One region of the Kitasatospora sp. NPDC002551 genome, then DNA from elsewhere that is predicted to be linked to it. Evidence: riboswitches for the same ligand, from Rfam matches in the RefSeq annotation. Region 1 holds a riboswitch; the other holds the start of a gene.
What was found. Region 1 has a riboswitch for glycine ahead of gcvT (glycine cleavage system aminomethyltransferase GcvT). Riboswitches for the same ligand answer to the same signal wherever they lie in the genome.
Positions count from the first base shown of each region.

Region 2: it holds a riboswitch for glycine, as region 1 does, so the genes downstream of both, gcvP (aminomethyl-transferring glycine dehydrogenase) here and gcvT (glycine cleavage system aminomethyltransferase GcvT) in region 1, are expected to answer to the same signal.

Region 1 is NZ_JBEOWI010000048.1:18,222-25,260, forward strand. Features, by position in the region: gene glyA (serine hydroxymethyltransferase) at 1-52, opposite strand, end outside; gene gcvH (glycine cleavage system protein GcvH) at 178-561, opposite strand; gene gcvT (glycine cleavage system aminomethyltransferase GcvT) at 648-1,769, opposite strand; glycine riboswitch at 1,986-2,092, opposite strand; gene ABT093_RS31090 (enhanced serine sensitivity protein SseB) at 2,271-3,074, shown strand; gene ABT093_RS31095 (enhanced serine sensitivity protein SseB) at 3,250-4,197, shown strand; gene ABT093_RS31100 (ABC transporter permease) at 4,687-5,676, shown strand; gene ABT093_RS31105 (ABC transporter substrate-binding protein) at 5,733-7,039, shown strand, end outside.
Region 2 is NZ_JBEOWI010000005.1:11,496-18,534, reverse strand. Features, by position in the region: gene gcvP (aminomethyl-transferring glycine dehydrogenase) at 71-2,971, opposite strand; glycine riboswitch at 3,213-3,317, opposite strand; gene ABT093_RS06880 (PRC and DUF2382 domain-containing protein) at 3,534-4,751, shown strand; gene ABT093_RS06875 (MFS transporter) at 4,900-6,390, shown strand; gene ABT093_RS06870 (DNA polymerase IV) at 6,533-7,039, opposite strand, start outside.

The DNA of each region.
Region 1 (7,039 bases):
CGGCGGCGATCTCCGGGTCGAGGGCGTGCAGGGACTGGTTCAGAACCGTCATGGTGGAGTCTTCCCGGGAGGAGAGTCAGGAGGGGCCGCGCCCCGCGCGTCGCCGGAAGGGTGGCGGCGGGCGACGGGTGGGACGGCGCGGGGCGGCCGCGGTGCGGCGGCCGCCCCGGCGGTGGCTCAGGCCGAGGGGTTGGTGAGCGCGGTGTACTCGTCGGCGGTCAGCACGGCGCCGGTCGCCTCGACGCGGACCTTGAACAGCCAGCCACCCTCGAACGGCTCGCTGTTGACCAGGCCGTTGTCGTTCTTGACGTCCTCGTTGACCTCGGTGACCTCACCGGTCACCGGCGAGAACAGGTCGCTGACCGACTTGGTCGACTCCAGCTCGCCACAGGTCTCGCCGGCCGTCACGGTGGAGCCGACCTCGGGGAGCTCCACGTAGACGATGTCACCGAGGGCGTCGGCGGCGTGCTGGGTGATGCCGATCGTGGACACACCGTCGGCGTCGGCGGCGGTCAGCCACTCGTGCTCCTCGGTGTACTGCAGGTGCTGGGGGTTGCTCATGGCGTCATTCTCCAGGATGGGAAGCGGGTACGACGAAGCGGCCCGGCGCGCGGACGTTCCTCGCGGGGAAACAGGTGGGGGGAGGGTCAGCGGGCGCGCTTGTAGAACGGCAGCGCCACGACCTGGACCGGCTCGTGCTTGCCGCGCACGTCCACCGCGACGGTGGTGCCCGGGGTGGCGTGGGCCGCGTCCACGTAGGCCATCGCGATCGGCTTCTCCAGGGTGGGGGAGGGCGAGCCGGAGGTGATCCGGCCGATCGGCTCACCGTCGGTGGAGACCACGGTGTACTCGGCGCGCGGCACGCGCTTGCCCTCGGAGACCAGGCCGACCAGCACCCGCGGCGGGTTGGCCTCGGCCTCGGCGGCGGCCCGCTCCAGGGCCTTGCGGCCGACGAAGGCGCCGTCGTTGGTGGTCTTGTCGAAGCGGACGACCCGGCCGAGGCCCGCGTCGAACGGGGTCAGGTCGGTGGACAGCTCGTGGCCGTACAGCGGCATGCCGGCCTCCAGGCGCAGCGTGTCGCGGCAGGACAGGCCGCAGGGGATGAGGCCGCGGTCGGCGCCGGCCTCGGTGAGCGCCTGCCAGATCTGCTCGGCGTCGCCCGGGTTGCAGAAGATCTCGAAGCCGTCCTCGCCGGTGTAGCCGGTGCGGGCGAGCAGCACGTCGCGGCCGGCCACCTGGGCCGGGAGGATCGCGTAGTACTTCAGGCCGGGCAGGTCGGCCTCGGTGGTGCCGGCCAGGATCTCGGTGGACTCCGGGCCCTGGACGGCGATCAGCGCGTAGGCGTCGCGGTCGTCGGAGACGACGGCGTTGTAGCCCTTGGCGCGGGCGATCAGCTCGTCCAGCACCAGCTGGGCGTTGGAGGCGTTGGCGACGACCAGGAAGGCGTCCTCGCGCAGGCGGTAGACGATCAGGTCGTCCAGGATGCCGCCGTCCTCGGCGCAGATCATGGTGTAGCGGGCGCGCAGCACGCCGAGCGCGGAGACGAAGCCGACCAGGGCGTGGTCCAGCATCTCGCCGGCCTGCGGGCCGGCGACGGTGATCTCGCCCATGTGGGAGAGGTCGAACAGACCCGCCTTGGTGCGGACGGCGAGGTGCTCCTCGCGCTCGCTGCCGTAGCGCAGCGGCATGTCCCAGCCGGCGAAGTCGGTCATGGTGGCGCCGAGGGCGCGGTGCAGCGCGTCGAGCGCGGTGAGGCGGAGGGACGACATGGCCAGGAACTCCTCGGTCGGGGCACTCAGGGGTGCGCGCGCCGGGACCGGCCCTGCTCGGGGCGGCGGACCCTGCACGCGGGCATGCGGCGGCTGGGTCTCCCCATCTGTCGTCGAACCTGAGAGCTTCACCGTCCACTGCCCTGTAGGAACAGCATGGCGGCTTGCACCGTGGGTGGGCGGACGGCAGGGCCGTGCACCGCTTTCCAGATGTGCCTAACCCGTGCGGTAGGGGTGCCTGAGAGATTCCGGGGAGGACTTGCTCCTTCGGCGCCGGCTGTGCCGCCTGACGGTGGCACTCCGGACTCTCCCGCGCGGGTTCGAGCGGCCGGTATGGAGTTGGAGGGGCCTGGGTGGATGCCACCGCAGACGCGCACATCATGGCACGTCCACGGGAATGAGGGGAGAGGGGCCTCCGTCACGTTCGGTCCGCCGGGCCGGGAGGGGGCGCCGAAACGCTAGGCTGCGGGCATCGGCGAGCAGAGGGCGGTACGGCGGCGCATGGGGTACCCGGTGGAGCAGCAGGGGTGGGGCGGGGCGGACGCGGCGCCGCCGGGCGGCGGGTGGCCGGCCAACGAGCTGGAGCAGGTGCTCGCCGCCGCGCTCGGCGACCCGGGCGCGACCCCCCGGGTGATCGAGGTGCTGGCGCGCAGCCAGGTGTGGATCCCGCTGCCGTCCGGCGGCGACCCGCAGGGGCAGTCGCTGGACATTCCGACGATCGAACTGGCCGGCGACCCCTATGTCCCGGTGTTCTCCTCGCAGGAGGTGTTCCTCCAGCAGGCGCCGGGGATGCCGTTCGCGGTCGCGCCGGTGTGGGAGTTCGCCCGCGGTCTGCCGCTGGGCGTGGGCATCGCGGTCAACCCGGAGGCGGCGGTGGGCATCCCGGTGCCGCCGGAGGGCGTGGCCGAGCTGCGCCGCGGGCCGCGCGAGGACCGCTGGGACACCGCCCCGGACGCGCCGGACGCTCCCGGCGGCGGCCGGGTGGCGCTGCGCGAGCCGGTGCCGGGGGAGGACCCGGAGGCGTTCCTGGCCGCCTGCCGCGGAGAACTCGCCGCCCTGCCCGGGGTGCTGAGCGCGCGGCGGGCGCTGGCGAGCGTCGAGGGCGAGCCGACCGTGATGCTCGTGGGCGTCCAGCTGGACCCGCGGGCCCCGGCCGACCCGGGCGCGGTGAACGAGGCGCTCGGGCGAGCGCTGGGAACCGCGCCGCTGCCCGGAGGCGTCCACCTCGTACTGCTCGACCTCGCGGACGATCCGGTGGTCGACTGGTTGGTGAACCGGGTCGCGCCCTTCTACGTACGGGGCTGACCCGGCCTCCGGCCGTCCGTCCGGCATCCGCCGGACAGGGTGCGGGCGGGACGGCGGTACGGGCCCTGGCACGTCGGCGTGGCGGCGGTCGGCGGCCTCCCCATAGGGTGCGTGCTGACGGCCGCCGGGCCGCCGGTGACGGACGAGGATCGAAGAAGCGCAGCGAGGTGGGCGCATGAGTGCGGGATCGGTAGCTGGCGGTGCACCGGGGCCCTGGGGCCAGGCGCCCACCGGACGCCCGGATCCGGGCGCGCTGGAGCGCGCGCTGCGCGAGGTGGCGCCGGAGCGCTACGAGGCCTACGAGACGATGCTGCACGCGCTCGCCGAGGGCCGGGTCTGGATGCTGCTCTGGCACGGCACGCCGGGCAGTCCGGACGCCCAGTACGGGAACATGGAGATCAGCGGCCACGGGTACGCGCCGGCGGTCACCTCGCCCGAGCAGCTGGCGGCGTCCGGCTGGGCGCGGGCGCACGAGGTGATCTCCGGCCGGGAGATCGCGGCCTCGCTGTACCGGACCCGGTGGGGGCTCTGGCTGAACCCGCACGCACCGGGCGGCGGGGTGGGCGTGCCCTGGGCGGACCTGCGGCGGGTCGCCGCGGGCCTGGACCGGCTGCCGGCCGGTCCGTTGAAGCTGAGCGAGCCGCAGGTGCCGGCCCAGCAGTTCTTCGCGCTGCTGGAGCGCCAGGCGGTCGAGGTGCGCGCGGTGAAGGCGCTGCGCCGGGCCTGGGTGCGGCCGTCGGTGGGCGAGCCGTACCTGGCCATCGGTCTTGACCTGTACGAGAGTTCGCCGCCCACGGTGGAGGCGGTGCGGGCGCTGATGCAGCGGGCGATCGCGGTGGCGCCGGAGGGGCTCGCGGTCTCGACGGTGGCGATGGCGGACGAGTACGACCCGGTGGCGCTGTGGATGCGGGCCAACGCGCGCCCGTTCTACGACCGGGAGGCGGGCGGCCACGGCCGGCCGTCGACGGGGCCCTACCCGCCGGTGCCCCCGCCGCCGTACGCCTCGCAGCAGGGTCCGGCCCAGGGGCCGGGTTACGGCTACGGCACGCATCCGCCGGCGCAGGGCTGGCCGGGGCAGCAGCCGCCGCCGCAGCAGCCGTGGCCCGGCTACCCCGGGCGCTGACCCGGACGGAAATCGTCGTACAACATCAAAGTCCGATCACCGGAACCGGCTTGACTCCATGTCAGGCCGGTTCCGGCGTCTTTCCGGACGTTCTCCCCGGAGTGGGTGGCAGACATCTTGACATGGCTGTTACAGCTGTGTGAAGAGGGATATGCCGAAGATCCGGGAGGTGCATGCGCACAGATCACAGTTGGGCATCTGTCGGTTGGCAGGGCTGGCGCAAGCCAGTTCGGATGGCAGAGAGTTCTGCAACAGCCCACCGCGCGTGGTTGGCGCCCCACAAAGGCGAACGCGCTGGCGGACCGCATGATCCACGTGACGCCCATCCCGCGTGGCAGCAGTACTGAGCACGTCGTACCGCTGGGAAGCACCCCCGCACCCTGTACCTCCGCACGTCCGCACCCAAGCACGTCCGCACCAGCCGAGCCGCCGATCCCGGCGTCCGGCACCCGTGGGCCGGCCACCGTCGGCGAGGGGACCGAACTGACCATGACCGCACCCATCAAGACCGCCGGCAGCGCACCGGAGGCAGACGCCGCCGCGAGCCCGGCCAAGAAGATCGAGGGCCGCTCGCTCGGCCGGATCGCCTGGACCCGCTTCAAGCGGGACAAGGCCGCCGTCGCCGGCGGCGTCGTGGTGATCCTGCTGATCCTGCTCGCCGTGCTGGCCAAGCCGATCGAATCGGTTTTCGGCCTCGACCCCGACGCCCTCCACCAGGACCTGCTGGACGCCGACCTCGGCGGCCTGCCCCTGGGCGACTGGGGCGGCATGAGCTGGGACCACCCGCTCGGCGTCGACCCTCTGCAGGGCCGTGACCTGCTCACCCGCGTGATCGAGGGCTCCTGGGTCTCCCTGCTGGTCGCCTTCGGCGCGACCGTGCTGTCCAACACCATCGGCACCGTGCTCGGCATCATGGCCGGCTACTACGGCGGCTGGGTGGACACCGTGATCAGCCGGGTGATGGACGTCTTCCTCGCCTTCCCGCTGCTGCTCTTCGCCATCGCGATCTCCACGTCGCTGCAGGGCGGCGCGTTCGGCCTGCACGGCCTGCCGCTGCACATCATGGTGCTGATCTTCGTGATCGGCTTCTTCAACTGGCCCTACATCGGCCGGATCGTGCGCGGACAGACCCTCTCGCTGCGCGAGCGCGAGTTCGTCTACGCGGCCCGCAGCCTGGGCGCCCGGGGGCCGTTCATCCTGTTCAGGGAACTGCTGCCCAACCTGGTCGGTCCGATCCTGGTCTACTCGACCCTGCTGATCCCGACCAACATCCTCTTCGAGGCCGGGCTGAGCTTCCTCGGCGTCGGCATCCAGCCCCCGCAGGCCTCCTGGGGCGGCATGCTCCAGGACGCGATCCGGTACTACCAGGTGGACCCCCAGTACATGGTGGTCCCCGGTCTGGCGATCTTCCTCACCGTGCTCGCCTTCAACCTGCTCGGCGACGGGCTGCGTGACGCCCTCGATCCCAAGAGCAACTGACAAAGCGTCAGGATCCCTCGTACAGCCACAACTTCCTCAAGGGGTTGATCTCACCCATGCGTAGGTCCCGTACCGTCGCGCTGACCGCCATGGCCGCTTCCGCGGTCCTGGTCGTCACCGGCTGCTCGTCGAGCACGAAGAGCGACGACGCCAAGTCCACCGCCACCGGCACCGAGGCCGCCGGCGGCTCCGGGGCCAACGCGGCCACCAAGAACATCGTCAACGCCTCGGACAAGAAGGGCGGGACGGTCACCTTCGAGATGAAGGGCGCCCCGGACTCGCTCGACCCGGGCAACACGTACTACGCCTACATCTACAACTTCTCGCGCCTGTACGGCCGTCCGCTCACCACCTTCCAGCCGGGCGCCGGCGAGGCGGGCAACAAGCTCGTCCCGGACCTCGCCGAGTCGCTCGGCCAGGTCAGCCCGGACGGCCTGACCTGGACGTACAAGCTGCGCAAGGGCCTGAAGTACGACGACGGCACCCCGATCACCTCGAAGGACGTCAAGTACGCCGTCGAGCGCTCCAACTTCGCGCCGGAGGTCAACTCCAACGGCCCGACGTACTTCAAGGAGCTGCTGGTCGACAACCCGGACGCGCCGTACGCGGGTCCGTACAAGGACAAGACCGGCGACCTGAAGTCGATCGAGACGCCCGACGACACCACGATCGTCTTCCACCTGAAGCACGCCTTCGCCGACTTCGACTACCTGGTCAGCGCCCCGCAGACGGCTCCGGTCCCGCAGGCCAAGGACACCGGCTCCGAGTACGTCAAGAAGATCGTCTCCTCCGGCTCCTTCAAGTTCGAGTCCTACGAGGACGGCAAGCAGGCCGTCCTGGTCCCGAACACCAACTGGGACCCGGCCACCGACCCGATCCGCAAGCAGCTGCCGGACAAGATCGTGCTGCGGATGAACATCGACCAGGCCACCATCGACAAGGACCTGCTGGCCGGCAACGCCCAGGTCGACCTGGTGGGCGGCGGTGTCGACCCGCAGACCCAGGCGCAGATCCTGCAGAACCCGAAGCTGAAGGCCAACACCGACAACGCCTACGGCGGCCGCAAGGTCTACATGGCGATCAACACCCAGGTCGCGCCGTTCGACAACATCGAGTGCCGCAAGGCCGTCCAGTTCGCGGTCGACAAGGTCTCGGTGCAGACCGCGCTCGGCGGTCCGATCCGCGGCCAGGTCGCCAACACCATGCTCCCGCCGGACATCCCGGGCCACCAGGACTTCAACGTCTGGGAGACCAAGGACAACAAGGGTGACGAGGCCAAGGCCAAGGAAGCCCTGAAGGCCTGCGGCAAGGACAGCATCACCACCGTGCTCTCCGCCCGCACCGAGCGCGCCACCGAGGTCGC
Region 2 (7,039 bases), on a different contig from region 1:
CGGAACGAGCGCGACGGGCAGGGCCCCGGCGGACGGATCCGCCGGGGCCCTGCCGTGTGCCGGGCGTCGGTCAGACGCCGTACTCGTCCAGCGGCGGGCAGGAGCAGACCAGGTTGCGGTCGCCGTACGCGCCGTCGATCCGGCTGACCGGCGGCCAGTACTTGTCCGCCGGGTTCACGCCGGCCGGGAAGACCGCCTCCTGGCGGGTGTAGCCGTGCGCCCAGTCGCCGGCCAGCGCGGCCGCGGTGTGCGGGGCGTTGCACAGCGGGTTGTCCTCGGCCGCCCAGGCGCCCGAGCCGACCTTCTCGATCTCGGCCCGGATCTCGATCATCGCGTCGCAGAACCGGTCGATCTCGTACAGGTCCTCGGACTCGGTCGGCTCGATCATCAGCGTGCCGGCCACCGGGAAGGACATCGTCGGCGCGTGGAAGCCGTAGTCGATCAGGCGCTTGGCGATGTCGTCCACGCTCACGCCGGTCTCCTTGGTGAGCGGGCGCAGGTCGATGATGCACTCGTGCGCCACCAGACCGCCGGGGCCGGTGTAGAGCACCGGGAAGTGCGCCGCGAGCCGCTTGGCGATGTAGTTGGCGTTCAGCACCGCGACCTGGGTGGCGCGCTTGAGGCCCTCGCCGCCCATCAGCCGGACGTACGACCAGGAGATCGGCAGGATGCCCGCCGAGCCCCACGGGGCGGCCGAGATCGGGCCGACGCCGGTGGCCGGGCCGGCCTCCTCCTGCAGCGGGTGGTTCGGCAGGTACGGCGCGAGGTGCGCGCGCACCGCCACCGGGCCGACGCCCGGGCCGCCGCCGCCGTGCGGGATGCAGAAGGTCTTGTGCAGGTTCAGGTGCGAGACGTCCGCGCCGAACTTGCCCGGCTTGGCCAGGCCGACCAGCGCGTTCAGGTTGGCGCCGTCGACGTACACCTGGCCGCCGGCCTCGTGCACCAGGCCGCAGATCTCGGTGATCTGGGTCTCGTACACGCCGTGGGTGGACGGGTAGGTGACCATCAGCACGGCGAGGTTGTCGCGGTGCTGCTCGATCTTGGCCTTGAGGTCCGCGACGTCGACGTCGCCGTCGACCAGGGTCTTGACCACGACCACGCGCATGCCCGCCATCACCGCGGAGGCGGCGTTGGTGCCGTGCGCGGAGGACGGGATGAGGCAGACGTCGCGCTGGGTGTCGCCGTTGGCGTGGTGGTAGGCGCGGACGGCCAGCAGGCCGGCCAGCTCGCCCTGGGAACCGGCGTTCGGCTGGATGGACACGGCGTCGTAGCCGGTCACCTCGACCAGCTGGCGCTCCAGCCCGCGGATCAGGGTCAGGAAGCCCTCGGCCTGGTCGACCGGCGCGAAGGGGTGCAGCTGGCCGAACTCCGGCCAGGTCACCGACTCCATCTCGGTGGTCGCGTTGAGCTTCATGGTGCAGGAGCCCAGCGGGATCATGCCGCGGTCCAGCGCGTAGTCCCGGTCCGACAGGCGGCGCAGGTAGCGCAGCATGGCGGTCTCCGAGCGGTGGCTGTGGAAGACCGGGTGGGTCAGGTACTCGTCCTCGCGCAGCAGCGCGGCGGGCAGCGCGTCGGCGCTCTCCGCCACCTCGACGCCCTCGACGCCGAACGCGGCCCAGACGCCCGCCAGGTGCTCGCGGGTGGTGGTCTCGTCGGTGGAGACCGAGATCCGGTCCGCGCCGTCCTGGAAGACGTTGATGCCCTGGGCGCGGGCGGCGGCGGCGATCTCGGCGGCGCGGCCCGGGACGACCGCGGTGACGGTGTCGAAGAACTCGCCGTGCAGCAGCTCGACGCCGCCGGCCCGCAGGCCCTCGGCGAGGGCGGCGGCGTAGCGGTGGGTGCGGCGGGCGATGTCGGCCAGGCCGTCCGGGCCGTGGTAGACGGCGTACATCGAGGCCATCACGGCGAGCAGCACCTGGGCGGTGCAGATGTTGCTGGTGGCCTTCTCGCGGCGGATGTGCTGCTCGCGGGTCTGCAGGGCCAGGCGGTAGGCGCGGTTGCCGTCGGCGTCGACGGAGACGCCGACCAGACGCCCGGGCAGCGAGCGCGCGTACTCGGCGCGCACGGCCAGGTAGCCGGCGTGCGGGCCACCGAAGCCCATCGGCACGCCGAAGCGCTGGGAGGTGCCGCAGGCGATGTCGGCGCCGAGCTCCCCCGGGGACTTCAGCAGGGTGAGCGCGAGCAGGTCGGCGGCGACGGCGACGATCGCGCCCAGGCCGTGGGCCTGCTCGATCACCGGGGTGAGGTCGCGGACCACGCCGGTGGCGCCGGGGTACTGGAGCAGCACGCCGAACACGCCGCGCTCGACGATCTCGGCCGGGATGCCCTCGGACAGGTCGGCGACGACCACCTCGACGCCGGTGGGCACGGCCCGGGTGTTGATCACCGCGACGGTCTGCGGCAGGGTCTCGGCGTCGACCAGGAAGACGCCGCCCTTGACCTTGGTCACGCGGCGGGCCAGGGCCATCGCCTCGGCGGCCGCGGTGCCCTCGTCCAGCAGCGAGGAGCCGGAGGTGGGCAGGCCGGTCAGGTCGGAGACCAGGGTCTGGAAGTTGAGCAGCGCCTCCAGGCGGCCCTGCGAGATCTCCGGCTGGTACGGGGTGTACGCGGTGTACCAGGCCGGGTTCTCCATGACGTTGCGCAGGATCACCGGCGGGGTGAAGGTGCCGTAGTAGCCCAGGCCGATCATCGACGTGAGCACGGTGTTGCGGCCGGCCAGCTCGCGCAGCTCGGCGAGGACCTCGGCCTCGCTGCGCCCGGCGGGCAGGTCGAGGGCCGTGATCGAGCGGATCGCCTCGGGGACGGCGGCGGTGGCCAGCTCGTCCAGCGAGCCGTAGCCGACCTGGGCCAGCATCTTCTCCTGCGCGGCGGCGTCGGGGCCGATGTGGCGGTTCTCGAAGGGGCTGGCCTGTTCGAGCTCGGTGAGGGTCGCGGGGGTGGTGGGGCGTCCCGAGTTCGGCTGGGCGTTCATGGTGGTCGAGGCCTCCTGGTCACGGACCGGCGGGGGTGCGTACGCCGGGCGCCACACCCGCTGCGGACAACAGCGGCGCGGCCCGGTCGGACGAACCCGACAGGCCTCCCCCTCTGTCATCGGGACCTGAGAGCTTCGCCCGCACGGAGCGCCGTGGGACGCCCCGCCGGCTTGCACCGTCGGTGAGGGTGGGGTCCGCCGGCTCCCTCGCCCGCGATCCTGCCCTGCTTTCCAGAGTGACCTATCCCGCACGGTACGGATGCCTGAGAGATTCCGGGGAGGAGTTGCTCCTTCGGCGCCCCGACCAGTGGTTTCCCGCTGTCGGGGACTCTCCCGAGCGGGCTCGGCGGTCGCGCCCAGGGTACCAGCGGGAGGCACCGCCATCACGGGTGCGTCAGGTCCTTCGACGACTTTGCCGCTGACCGCGCCGGTGACCCGGTCGGCGCAGCCCCCGGCCCGTCCGGACGCACCCCGCTCGCGCGCGTCCGGTTCATGGCTTTTGGTGTGAAGTGCCGCTGTCCTGCGGGCGTTCCGCGAGCTCACCGCGCACTGGAGGAAAAGAGTGCAGACCGACATCGACCCCCGGGACCTCATCGGCCACAAAGCGGTCGACCGCAACGGGGACAAGATCGGCACCATCGACGAGGTGTACCTCGACGACGCCACCGGCCGGCCCGAGTGGGCCGCCGTCCGGACCGGCATCTTCGGCCGCGACGCGTTCGTCCCGCTGACCACGAGCGAGTTCTCCGGCGACGAGCTGCGGGTGCCGTACGACAAGTCCCTGGTGAAGGAGTCACCGGACTTCGGCGTCGGCCAGCACCTGTCGCCCGCCCAGGAACTCCAGCTCTACCGCTACTACGGGCTGGACACCCCGGCGGACGGGCGGCCGTCGGCGGCCGGCGAGGACTCGGGGACGGAGCCGGCCGACCTCGACTTCGGCACCACCGCGGGCACCGCCGCGGGCAGGACCACGGACTCCGGCACCGCCGCCGCGGCTCCACCCGCCCCGAACGGGACGGCCACCACCAACGGGACGGGCTCCGCCCACGGCACCAACGCGGCGCGCCCGGCCAAGCAGCTCACCTTCCACCGGTCGGCCGACCTCGGCAAACCGGCAGACCCCACCCCGGAGACCCCCGTGCGAACCCCCGTCACCCCCGCCCCGACCACCTCCGCACCCGCCGGCCCGGCCCCGGCGACCGCCCCCACGCCCGCGCCCGCACCCGTCGGCGCGGCACCCGCCGCGCCGCAGCCTGCCGTCGAACCGCAGCCGCCGTCGCCGCCGCGCACCACCCGGCCGGAGACCGACCCGGCCGCCGCCTCCCCGGTCGGCCGGGTGGAGATCACCAGCCGCGAGGAGCGCCTGGACATCACCACCGAGTGGCACGTGGTCGGCACCGCCAGGCTGCGCAAGTACGTGACCAGCGAGCAGGTGGAGCGCCGGGTCCCGGTGGTCCGCGAGCGGGTCCGGGTCGAGCGGGTGCCGGTCGGCGAGGCCGAGCGGGCCCTGCTGGACGAGAAGGAGATCGCCGAGGCCGTGGAGGAGGTCACCCTGCGCGAGGAGCGCCCGGTGGTCCGCAAGTACCTGGCGCCGGTCGAACGGGTCCGCCTGGTGGTCGAGCGGTACACCACCGAGGAGGTGATCCGCGAGGAGCTGCGGCGCGAGCAGGTCGAGGTCCACGACAACGCCACGACCACCAGGACCTCCCCGGCCGCCCCGGCCTCGCCTCCGCCCGCCGCGCCGCCCGCCCGCCCGGTACCGGCCCGGCCGCTCGCCTGACCCCACCCGCCCCCACGAAGGACCCCGGCCACTCTCCGGCCGGGGTCCTTCGTCTTTGCCAAGGCTTAACCAATGAATATTTGACACTCTGAAGTATCTCCCTGCATGGTTACTTCAGTTCATTCACTATGTACGGGAGGAAGCAACCGTGAGTGAGGCACCACAGCCCACCACCGCGGCCGAGAAGCAGAGCAGCGCCCGGGTCCTGCCGGCCCTCATCCTGGCGATGCTGTCGTTCAGCGTGGTGCAGACCGCGGTCGTCCCGATCCTGCCCTCGCTCGCCAGGGAACTGAACGTCTCCGGCTCCAGCATCACCTGGCTGATGACGGCCAACCTGCTGTCCGCCGCCGTGCTGACCCCCCTGCTGGGCCGCTTCGGCGACCTGCGCGGCCGCAAGCCGATGCTGCTCATCTCGCTCGGCGGCCTCGTCGCGGGCTCCGCCCTCGCGGTCTCCACCCACTCCTTCACCTGGCTGGTCGTCGCCCGCGTGCTCCAGGGCGCCGGCGGTGGCGTGCTGCCGCTCGCCATCAGCATCGTCCGCGACGAGCTGCCCAAGCAGAAGGTGACCGGCGGCGTCGCCGCCATCAGCGCCTCCATGGGCGTCGGCAGCGGCCTCGGCCTGGTCGCCACCGGCCTGCTGCTGGAGCACTGGAGCTACAAGTCCATCTTCTGGATGGGCCTGGTCTTCGGCCTGATCGCGGTCGCCCTGGTCGCCCTGCGGGTGCCCACCGACCCGGTCACCGACAAGGACGGCGGCGCCGACCCGCTCGGCGCGATCACCCTCGCCGGCTGGCTCTCCGCCCTGCTGGTCGCGGTCAGCCAGGGCAACCACTGGGGCTGGACCTCCACCAAGACGCTCGGCCTGTTCGCCGTCGCCGCCGTGGTCGCCCTGATCTGGGGCGTCATCGAGGTCAAGGTCGCGCACCCGCTGGTCGACATGACGATGATGTCCCGTCCGGCCGTCGCCTTCACCAACCTGGCCGGCCTGCTGATCGGCTTCGGCATGTACGGCTCGTTCATGGTCATCAGCAACTTCGCCCAGACCCCGGAGAAGCTCGCCCACTACGGCTTCACCGCCACCGTGCTGCACGCCGGCGTGATGCTGCTGCCCTCCGCCCTGGGCTCGATGGTCGCCGCCCCGGTCGGCGCCCTGCTGATCGCCCGCCGCGGCCCGCGCCTGCCGCTGGTCCTCGGCGGTGTCCTCGGCGCCGTCTCGATGGGCTACCTGGCCCTGCGGCACAGCCACGAGGGCGACATCTACCTCGCCTCGGCGATCTTCGGCCTCGGCATCGGCCTCGCCTTCTCGGCGATGCCCGCCTACATCAACGGCGCCGTCCCGGCCGAGCAGAGCGGCATCGCCAACGGCATGAACGCCGTGCTGCGCACCGTCGGCGGCGCGATCGGCACCGCCGTCATGGCCGCCATCCTCACCGGCGACACCATGAAGCTGCCGATCCCGGTCTCGCTGCCCACCCTGGACGCCTACGAGCACGCGTTCTGGGCCGCCGCCGTGGTCTGCGTCGTGGCCGGCGCCGTCCCGTTCCTCATCCGCACCGTCAAGCCGGTCACCAGCGTGACCACCGGCAACCGGACCGCGGACCAGACCTCCGGCCGCAAGCCGGTGAAGACCGACGCCTGACGAGGCGTCCGACCCGCGCCCAGGGACAGGGCGCGGGGACCGGACCCGGACGGTCACCGAGGGCATCGCGACCGTCCGAGGCCCGGAACCGCACGCGGCCCCACCCGGCTCCCCGCCGGGTGGGGCCGCTTCGCGTCCCCGCCTACTCCTCGTCCTCCCCCGTGGGCCACCCCTCGCGCAGCGGCAGCGGCCTGGCCGGCTCCAGCTCCGGATCCTCGATCGCGAAGGTCCGCACCCGCCCCGGCCCGCTCCACGGCGTCTCGAAGCGCACCGTCACCCGCCCCACCCCGCTGCCCTGCACCCACCCCGGCCCCAGCTCCGCGTGGCGCACGTCCTGCCCGGGCAGCCAGCGCCGCACCACCACGGCCTCCTCCCCGGCCGCCTCCGGCTCCTCCTCGGCGCCGACCGCCTCGGCCGCGGCCTGCGCCTCCTCCCGGACCGCCTGCGCGAACAGGTCCTCCTGGGTGTAGTCGGCCAGCTGCGCCACCCCGACGCCCAGCAACCGCACCCCGCCGGTGATGTCCACCTGCGCGGCCAGCCGCCGGGCCGTCTCGACGATCACCGTCTCGTCGTCCGTCGGACCGCGCAGCGTCTCCGAGCGGGTCAGCGTCGAGAAGTCGAAGCGCCGCACCTTCAGCACCACCGTCCG